Regions from separate parts of the Arthrobacter sp. UNCCL28 genome, predicted to be linked through region 1. Evidence: riboswitches for the same ligand, from Rfam matches in the RefSeq annotation. Region 1 holds a riboswitch; the other holds the start of a gene.
What was found. Region 1 has a riboswitch for cyclic di-AMP ahead of BLQ01_RS17735 (hypothetical protein). Riboswitches for the same ligand answer to the same signal wherever they lie in the genome.
Positions count from the first base shown of each region.

Region 2: it holds a riboswitch for cyclic di-AMP, as region 1 does, so the genes downstream of both, BLQ01_RS15525 (NlpC/P60 family protein) here and BLQ01_RS17735 (hypothetical protein) in region 1, are expected to answer to the same signal.

Region 1 is NZ_FMWE01000007.1:125,067-130,060, forward strand. It holds gene BLQ01_RS17720 (DUF6480 family protein) at 121-384, shown strand; gene BLQ01_RS17725 (ATP-dependent DNA ligase) at 480-1,544, opposite strand; gene BLQ01_RS17730 (hypothetical protein) at 1,590-1,820, shown strand; cyclic di-AMP (ydaO/yuaA leader) riboswitch at 1,950-2,094, shown strand; gene BLQ01_RS17735 (hypothetical protein) at 2,097-3,533, shown strand; gene BLQ01_RS17740 (PucR family transcriptional regulator) at 3,781-4,994, opposite strand, start outside.
Region 2 is NZ_FMWE01000005.1:238,443-243,436, reverse strand. It holds gene BLQ01_RS15535 (universal stress protein) at 1-404, opposite strand, end outside; gene BLQ01_RS15530 (NAD(P)/FAD-dependent oxidoreductase) at 819-1,511, shown strand; gene BLQ01_RS15525 (NlpC/P60 family protein) at 1,707-2,492, opposite strand; cyclic di-AMP (ydaO/yuaA leader) riboswitch at 2,496-2,688, opposite strand; gene BLQ01_RS15520 (copper resistance CopC family protein) at 2,839-3,471, opposite strand; gene BLQ01_RS15515 (NCS2 family permease) at 3,586-4,994, shown strand, end outside.

The DNA of each region.
Region 1 (4,994 bases):
GCGCTAATGCACTAACGCACGACGCCGGCGCCTGGCTTTGGCCTGCTTGTTGAGTCCGCTCCTCCCGGCTAGGCTGGCAAAGCAAGCGCATTAGTAAGTTTGCTTACGAAAGGGCTGATTGTGACTGATAAAGACTCAAATGAGGAAACCCAGGGCTTCGGAGCAACCGGCGCTACAGGGCCGTTCGACACGACCGCCGACGCCGACAGCATCCACGAGGATCCCGACATGCGCCAGGACGAGGACGACGATCCCGCCGCCTCTGCCAACCCCGATCCCCTCGATGGGAACGTCACCGGCCTGGAACCCGGCGGTGGAGTGCCGCCGGGAGAAACCCCGCCGGCCGAGGGCAGCATGAGCAGCGATCAAGGACACGAAGAGTAACGCTCCGCCTCGGCTGAACGGCCAGGCTGAAAGTCCAAGCTGAACGTCCATGCAGGCCAGCTAAGCGGGTCGGCTGCGCAGCCCCGGCAGGCAGGCTACGGCAACCTCAGGATCTCCCCGAGGTCGTACGCAACCGGCTCTTCCAGCTGTGAGTAGGTGCAGCTTTCGGGGGTCCGGTCCGGCCGCCACCTGCGGAACTGGGTGGTGTGCCGGAACCTGTCCCCTTCCATGTAGTCGTAGGCCACCTCGATGACCAGTTCGGGACGCAACGGCACAAAGGAGAAATCCTTGCCTCCGCTCCACCGGCTTTGGGCGCCGGGCATCCTGGACCCCGCAGCCCCCTCACCCTGGCTGGCCCACTCGCCCCACGGGTGCTCGCTGAGGTCCACCTGGTAAGGCTCAAGCTCTGCCACCAGGCTTTCCCTCCTCGCCATGGGGAAGGAGGCAACCACCCCGACGTGCTGGAGTTTGCCGGCGTCGTTATAAAGACCCAACAGCATGGACCCCACGACCTTAGCGGTCTTGTGCCACCTGAATCCGGCCACCACGCAGTCGGCGGTGCGCTCGTGCTTGGTCTTGAACATCACGCGCTTGTTGGGCTGGTATGTCCCATCCAACGGCTTGGACAGGACGCCATCCAGGCCTGCGCCTTCCAATTGCACGAACCACTCCTGCGCACGCTCCAGGTCCGTGACTGCGGGAGTGACGTAAACGGGCGGCTCTGCTGCCTTGAGCGCACGCTCAAGGACGGCGCGACGCTCCGAGAACGGCCTGCCCATCAGATCGTCGTCGCCGAGGGCAAGGATGTCGAACGCAACCATCGACGCCGGAGTCTTTTCGGCCAGCATCCTCACCCGGCTGTCCGCGGGATGGATCCGTTGCTGCAGGACCTCGAACTCAAGCCGGTTGCCCTCGATCAGGACAATCTCGCCGTCGATCACGCATTTGTCCGGGAGGTTCTTCCGCAGGGCTTCCACCAGTTCAGGGAAGTAGCGGGTCATGGGCTTCTCGTTGCGGCTGCCCAGGACGATTTCATCCCCGTCCTTGAAGACGATGGTCCTGAAGCCGTCCCATTTGGGCTCGTAGTGCCCAACGTCCGGGATGGCGGGGACGGATTTGGCAAGCATGGGCGAGACGGGTGGCATCACGGGCAGGTCCATAAACAATGTCTACCTGCCGGTGCACGCCGAAGCTAGTCTTAGGCGATGGATATCTTGGCCGTGTTGGCGGCCGTACTTGGAGTTCCCGCCCTCCTGGCCGTGGCCTGGTACTGGGTTTCCCGGCAGAACCGCCGGGGTGTCAGGCGTGCCGCAGCCGGCGGGATGCTGGGAATCGCCGACGAGATCTTCCGACCGGAAACGCATCAGGCCCACCAGATCCAAAGGATCCAGCACGAACTCCCGGCGCCCGCTCCGGCCCCGAAGCCTAAGGGCTAAGGCCCTCCCGCCAGCAGAGACCTACCGGCCGTTATATTAATGTGACTTTACTTTCCTGCTCATGTACCGTCGTAGGGCGACCCGTATCTCCGCTGGGCCGCTTCCGGAATGACGCCGAGCTCTGCCGCACTCCGGAATCCGCCAGACCCGCGGCAGAGGCGGGGGACCCACAAGTTCCCGGACTTTTCCAAGTCCTTGGGGTGAAGCCGCTACTGCGGCCGGACGGCCTCGTCCGAACCCGACAGCTAACCTCGAAGGCGTTGAGAGGCAACCACCATGTCCCCAACCATGGATCAGCCGCGCCGCGCCCGAATTGACGGCGAGCGCACCAAGCCAACCGGACGCCGTCGGGCCCAACCCAGCGGATCCGATATCAGCCTGCAGCCGGATTCCGGCACGCCCAGGACTGCCGCACCCGAAATTTCAGGCACGACGCCGGACGCCCCCGCTGCGGCGGCGCCTACCATCGCGACGCCCACCACGCGTGCGGCTGCGCGTGCAGCCGAGCGGGAACGGGCCGCGCAAGCAGAAGCCCGCGTATCCACCACGCCCGGGCCTCCGACGGCCGCCATTCCGATCGTCCAGGCTCCCAAGCAGCCGGCAAACCCCCAACCCACCACACCGGAGCCGGCCACAGCCGCCATTCCCATCGTCGAGGCTTCCGGGCAGCCGGCAAACCCCCAACCCACCACACCGGAGCCGGCCACAGCCGCCATTCCCATCGTCCAGGCTTCCGGGCAGCCGGCAAACCCCCTGCCCACCACACCGGAACCGGCCACAGCCGCCATTCCACTGGTGTCCGCAGATCCGGCGCCTGAAGCCACCCCCGAATCCCACACAGCGCCTGCACCCGTCTCGGCTGCACCTGCTTTGCAGGCTCGCGCCACATCCCCGGCACGGGTTGCTGCGGCAGCCACGGCATCGGCATCCCTGGCAAGCCGAAAGGATGTCAGGGAACAGTCCGGCGTCACCACTGGTTCACGCTCCGGGCAGGGTTCGCGCTCCGGGCAGAGTTCACGATCAGGGCTGGGCGGGTCCCCGCTTGGCCGGGAGCCCCAGGCAGTCCTGCAGAAGGCGGCTTCGGTCAAGCACATGAGCCAGCGCATGGCCGTAGTGGCAGGCGCGCTCGGCCTGGTCCTGACGGCCGGCACTGTGGGGCAGGCCCTTGAGTTGCCGTTCTTCGGCCAGGAGGCGCCCGCCCAGGAAGCCAGCGGTGCCGACAGGAATTCGGGTTCCGCATCACCAGCCCCCAGTGCTTCCTACTCCAGGGCATCTTCTCCGTCTGCCTCAGCTGCTGCGACGTCAGCGGCCGGCCAACCGGCCACGGTTCCGGAGGCACCTGCGCCAGTGTCGCCGTCGTCCGTTCCCACGCCTAAGGTTTCCTTGGCTGACCCCGTCTGGGTCCCATCCGCAGTGCCGGCGACCATCGCTGCGGCACCGGGCACCAGTCAGGTACCCACGCCCTCGGCGCCTGCACCGGCACCGTCCGACGTGCCATCGGACACCATCACTACGCCGCCGGCCACGCCTGCGCCGACCACCCCGGCACCCACCACCCCTCCGGCTACCTCGACGCCCACGCCAACACCAACCCCTACCCCCACCCAGACCTCCAAGCCCAAGCCAACGGGCAAGCCCGGCGCGACCACGCCGGCGCCCACGCAGTCTGCGCTCGACGAGATCCTTGACGCAGCAAAGGACGCCCTCAAATGAGCACGCGCCTGCCCCGCATCACCACCCACGCCGGATGGCACAGCCGGTACTGCAGCAGCAGCCGCACGGCCACGTTCCGGCGTCGGTTGGGCCGTTGGAGCTGCCAGCGCTTGAGGCGCTCGTAACGGGCACGGTTTAGCGCAGTTCATGGAGGCAGGCACCCGCATTGGGTGCCTGCCTCAATCGCGTTCAGTGCCCCGTTCAGTGCTCAGGCCCGCGGTTCAGCGCTCAGTGCCCCGTTCAGTGCTCAGATCCTTGGCCGGCCGGCCCATCGGCGGGCTTTCAAGGCGGCGTGCAGCTCGAGGCGGATCGAGCCGCTCAGCGGATCAGCACCGATCAGCTGGCGGATCCGTCCCAGCCTGTTGTAGATGCTGCTCCTGTGCAGGTGAAGTTTGGCCGCGACGTCCTGCACTGAGCCATCGCTGTCATACAAGAGCTCCAGCACGGGCAGGAGTTCGCCGTTCTTGTCCTGGTCCTCCAGGGTCCGGAAGTGCAGTGAGCCGGTGTCGTCCCAGCCGCCGGGCGCCAGGAGGCGATCGAAAAGCTGGTAGACACCCACGTTCCGGCTGTCCACGAGCTCGCCGAGAGGCCTGTCCACAGCTGCCGCCTGCGCCGCAACCTTCGATTGCCGGTACGCCCCCGCCAGTTGACGGATCACTTGGAACGGCTCGCTGATGCCCAGGATCACGCGGTCCACAGTCCGTCCGGCGCGCTTGGCGAGTTCCAGTTGGTAGTGCACCAGCACCTGCGCGTGGTCCGCCCGGCCACCGGACTCGCGGAACAGCACCACTGAATGCGTTTCGGTTCCTGCGCTGAACAACGCGGCGTTGACACCGATGGTGGACTGCAGGGCGGCGGAACGGTGGGTCAGGGTCGCGGCGAGAGGATCGACGTCGGACCTCGCACCTTCCGCGTCCAGGATGGTCACCAGTTGCCACGGACCCCGGCCCTGGATTTCCTTCCACCCGGCCACGGCAGCCACGGCATTCGATTCACCGCTGCAAGCCGCCAGGAACTCCTGTTCACGCCTGCGCCGGAACTCCGACTCTGCCGTGTTGGAATCAAGGAGCAACCCCGCCAACAGGTCCAGCTCGTCACGCACGCCGGGCAACTCGGCGAGTATCGCCGTCGCGCTTTGCTCTTCAAGGTCCAGCTGGACCCACAAGTAGCCCACGCGGAATCCGCGCACCAGGAGCGGGACGCAGACCCGGCCCAACATCCCCAGTTCCTCGTTTGCGGGAACCACTACGGGACGCACAGCCGTGGCGATGCCGTGGGACAGTTGCCAGAGGCTGACATCGCCGGGGACCCGTTTGCTCAGCAGGAAGTTCACGCGGACGCGGTCGGCGTGGGATTGGTTGGAGCTGTAGGCGAGGAGCACGCCGTCGAGGTCTTCCAAGGAGAGGCCGCGGCCCAGCTTCAACGCCACCCGCTCGACGATCTGTTCCACGTCTTGCTGCA
Region 2 (4,994 bases), on a different contig from region 1:
AAGCCACCGCGGCCCCGGCTTCCGGAAACGAGGAGCGCGGCGTCTTCCGAGAGATCCAGCAAAACACCGGCAGCGTCGCCGTTTTCCACGGAAGCGTCGACGTCGATGGCGTAACCCGAAACCTTGTCCATGGCCTGCTTGATGATCGCGTCCGCGCCTTCGCGAATCACCGAATCATCCACGGTTGCGTAGCCACCATCCAGGCCTGACGCGGCAAAGATGGGCACGGAGTAGGCCGTCACGATGTGAAGCGGCAGCTGACGGCGCTCGGCCTCGCGTGCGGCCCAAACCAAGGCACATTGTCCGTGCTCTGAACCGTCCACTCCAACGACAATGCCACCTGGCGCCACTGCCTGGTCCTGGCCGTCCTGTGGCTCTTCAATGTCTCTGCTGTGCTGGTCCATGGGGCCCGCCTTCCACCTGCTGCTTGATGTTCCGGCCATTCTGCCAGAGGTTCTCCGCCACGGATTCCCTCACGGCTTCATTGTCAATGGCCGGGGCAGAAGAAACCTGGTAATTCCTCCTCCCAAGGCCCACTATTCTCGGTCGGCACCGCCGAATCAAGGCGACTTTGGGCTATGTGCATAACGGTCCGGGCTCGGTTGCCACGACCCCATTTTGCGCTGCGGATGAACACCGGAAACACGCGGACGTCCGAGGCTATCCATGGCAGAAAAAGTTCGGTAGTGTTCGAGTCACCGAATGGCCGGCAAACGTGTTCCAAACCACACTCCGGCCATTTATTTGCGGCCGCTTGGGGACTCGGACGCGAGCCCACGCGATGCCGAACGGCACACACGTCAAGGAGGAACCAAGCAGTGTCACTCACGCCTGATTCCGCCACGGAACGCACCACCACCGTGGTCATCGGAGCCGGCCTGTCCGGCTTGGCAGTTGCCAGTGAGCTCAGCCGCTACGGCGTGGGCTCCATAGTGGTGGACGGGTTCGGTGCGTTGTCGGCAACTGGCCCTTCAGTCCACACAGGCATGCTTCAACGCTGTGATGCCGGCGATCCCGCAGCCATGCAGGAACGCAACGAGATCCTCCGCCACCTGCGGAACTACGCCGCCAGCCATCACCTGGACGTCCGCAGCACCACGCGAGCGGTGCGCCTTGATTTCCTGGGCTCGGACCCCTCCCAGCAGATTGGCTACGGCCTGGCTGCGAGTATGACCACTGCCGGCCTCAGGACAGGGCTCCACGCCTCCGGCCCCTTGGAATCCACGCGCCGCCAATGGGCAGTGCACACTGCCAGCGGCGTCCTTTTGGCCGACCACATAGTGGTGACACGCTGTGCCCAGAGCCAGTTGCGCCGCATGCTGGCGGAACTGGGCATAGCGATCGGCCAGAACCTGTCCGCGGCCATGCGGGCTGTCGGAATGCACCTCGTCGGAGTCGGCGAACTCATCACGCCCACACCGAAGGAAGTGCTTCGGCAGGCAAAGGCCGTGGGCCAGACGATCTCATCCAAGGTCGCCCTTGCCGCAGGGCCGGGCATAGCCACCGCTTAGCGGACAAAGGCTCCGGGGCCGCCCCTGAAGCGCCGTTTGGGCGAAGAAGGACCCTCCTGCGCACGGATTCATGACGCGCCCTACCGGCGTCGAACCTGACTCCGAACTTTTACTCACATAACTTAACGCCAAAGGCCGGTGTCCTCGAAGATTGGTTCTTCGAAGACACCGGCCTTTGAACTGAAGCGTGAGGCTTTATGCGCCAGCGCGTACGTAGGTCAGGGGACCCGTAGCAGTCAACCAGCTGATCGGGTGGATACCCGTCTGGTTGCCATTGATGCCACCGCTGATTGCCTGGCCGTTGCCGATGTAGATGGCAACGTGGCCGGACTGGACGATCATGTCACCGGGCTGGGGTGAGCTGACAACCTTGCCGTAGTTCATGAACTGCATGGGACCGAGGTCGCCAACAGGGATGCCTGCGGAACCGAGTGCCCGCTCCACCATGGCGGTGCAGTCCTGCATGATGCCGATCTGGGCGTAGGCCGAGGCGACCATGGCAGCGTTGACGCCACCGACGGCCGGGGCAGCAGCTGCTGCAGGAGCAGGAGCAGCGGCGGCCGGAGCGGCAGCAGCAGCCTTGGCAACAGGAGCCGTTGCAGCTGCGGTGGTGACTGCAGCCTTCTTGGCGACGGGAGCCGGAGCAACCGGAGCCGGCTTTTCGATGACCGGAGCTGCTACGGAAGCAACAGCAGGGCGCTCGAAGTTGACGGTGGCGGTGGCCAGTGCGGTCACAACCTGGGTGGGAGCCTCGGAAACGGTCTCAGCGACCGTGGCGGGGCTGGAGTCCCGCTGAACCGGAGCTTCAGCTGCGTGGGCAGCAATGGAGCCGGTCAGGACAAGGCCAGAGGCTGCTGCGATGACAGCTGCCTGGCGGCCAGCGCCGGAAGCGTTGCTGGCGACTGCCTTGGAGATCGAGATGAACGGATTAGGACGTACGCTGTCCGCCTTACGACGGCCGCGAAGAATGCGTGAAGACATGAAAGAGCCTCTCCCGATGCCTGCGAGGTTAGCTGTCGGATTCGGATGGGAGTCACCCGGCCACTACGCCCCGCTGTTACGCGGAAGCTTCGTGACTTCACCCCAAGGCACGCTCGAAAGCGACCTAAAATGGGTTCCCCGTCTCTGCCGTAAGGTTTGTCTGCGAACGGATTCCGGACTGCGGCAGAGCTAGGCAATCAGGCCGGAAGTGCCCGCTACGTGGAACAGGCACAGGTATAACCGTACGCGATGATCACGCCGAAGTCACATTTAAGTAACGAGAACCGCGCCTCTGGCGTGTCGCGGTGACCATTTCGAGATCTTCGCAGCTACGTAGAAAACCCCGTTATTCCGCGGCGGAATCGCCCTCAGAGTCATTTGACGCAGCCAGTTTCCGGCGTGCTGTAACAGCCAGAAAAATAACGAGACCAACAGCAACCACGGCCAGCCCAACAATGCTCCAAGGGAAGGGCTGGGAGGCGTCGGCGGCAGGCTCGCTCTTGCCCGTTCCCGGCGCCCCGGTTCCTGCGGTGGGCACAGCTGCGGAGGATGAAGCCGGGGCCGACGGCGAGGCACCTGCCGAGCCACCCGGCGTCGTGCTTCCTGCGGTGGCGGTGAACGTAAAGGTGCCCTCGATGGGGTGGGAATCGCTGCTGACGACGCGCCACACGACGGTATATTCGCCGGCGGGAGCGCCTTCGCGCAGCTTCTGAACGGCCTGGTTGTCGATGATTTCCACAGGTCCGTCGGCCCAGTTTTCGCCGGCCGCCGTGACCGTCACGCCCGAACCGATCGCGAGCGGCCGGTTGTTGAACGTAATGGAGACCGACGCCGGAACTTCCGCCACCGCTGTGCCGTTGGCCGGCGTCGTGGATTCTGCGACGTCATGGGCAGATGCCGGGGCCGCGGAAAACAGCAGGGCAGAGGCGAAGGCAAGAGCGGCGACGACGGCGGCCAGAAGCGGGCGGATGGTACGCATGGGGCGGTTTCTCCTAGTGTTGGCTTCCTTACAGACTAGGCGAATCGTCCGGAGGCCCTTTACCGGACCGCATAGGATTTGAAAGCACACTCCCCTCGATCCCCGGAGTCCTTCATGCTTAAACAAGGTTCGGCAGTAGACCGCTACTTCAAAATTACTGAACGTGGATCCACGTACTCACGGGAAATTCGTGGCGGCTTCGCGACGTTCTTCGCCATGAGCTACATCGTGGTGCTGAACCCGTTGATCCTCTCCGGGGCTGATTCGAGCGGGGCGTCCCTTGGATTCACCGCCGTCGCCGCCACCACGGCGTTCGTAGCGGGCATCCTGACCATCCTCATGGGCGCCTGGGCCAAGCACCCGTTCGCCGTGGCAACAGGATTGGGCGTCAACGCGTTCGTCGCCGTGACAGTGGCCTCGCACCCGCAACTGACATGGCCGGACATGATGGGCCTTGTGGTGTTGTCCGGTGTGACCATGCTCATCCTGGTGCTCACCGGTTTCCGCACTGCCGTGTTCAAGGCCGTTCCGGAAGCCCTTAAGACCGCGATCGTGGTGGGCATTGGTCTCTTCATTGCGTTGATCGGCCTGGTCAATGCAGGGTTTGTCCGGCGGATTCCGGACGCTGCCGGCACCACGGTTCCCCTGGGACTTGGCGTGGACGGCAAGCTCATGGGCTGGCCTACCCTGGTGTTCGCAGTGGGCCTGATCCTGACCATCGCGCTGGTGGTCCGCAAGGTCCGCGGCGCCATCCTGATCGGCATTGTGGTTTCCACCGCACTGGCCGCCATCCTCGAATTCACCCTCCACATCGGCCCCAGCTTTGACGGCAAGAACGTCAACCCCCGCGGCTGGTCCCTGGTTGCTCCCACTCTTTCGGAGTGGGGCGCCCCGGACCTGTCCCTCATCGGCAAGGCCAACCCGTTCGGCGCCTTCGAGCACTTGGGGTTCATCGCCGCGGCACTGCTGGCGTTCGTGATCCTGCTGAGCATCTTCTTCGACGCCATGGGCACCATGGTGGGCCTGGCCAACGAGGCCGGAACTGTGGACAAGGACGGCAACATCCCCAACGTTGACCGCGTCCTCCAAGTCGATGCCCTCGGGGCGATCGTGGGCGGCGGCGCTTCGGTTTCCTCCAACCAGATCTTTGTTGAGTCCGGCGCCGGGATCGGCGAGGGCGCACGCACCGGCCTCGCCTCGATCGTCACCGGCTTGCTGTTCCTGGTGGCCATGTTCTTCACCCCGCTCATCAACCTCGTCCCGTTCGAAGCCGTGGCCCCGGCCCTGGTGGTTGTGGGCTTCATGATGGTTTCCCAGGTGGGCAAGATCGATTGGCAGGACTGGGGCGTTGGCATCCCGGCCTTCCTCACCATTTCCCTGATGCCGTTCACGTACTCGATCGCCAACGGCCTTGGCGCGGGCTTCATCTCCTACGTCCTCATCCGCACTTTCCAGGGCCGCGCCCGTGAAGTCCACCCCCTCATGTGGGCCGTGGCAGCTGCCTTCCTGCTGTTCTTCGGCAT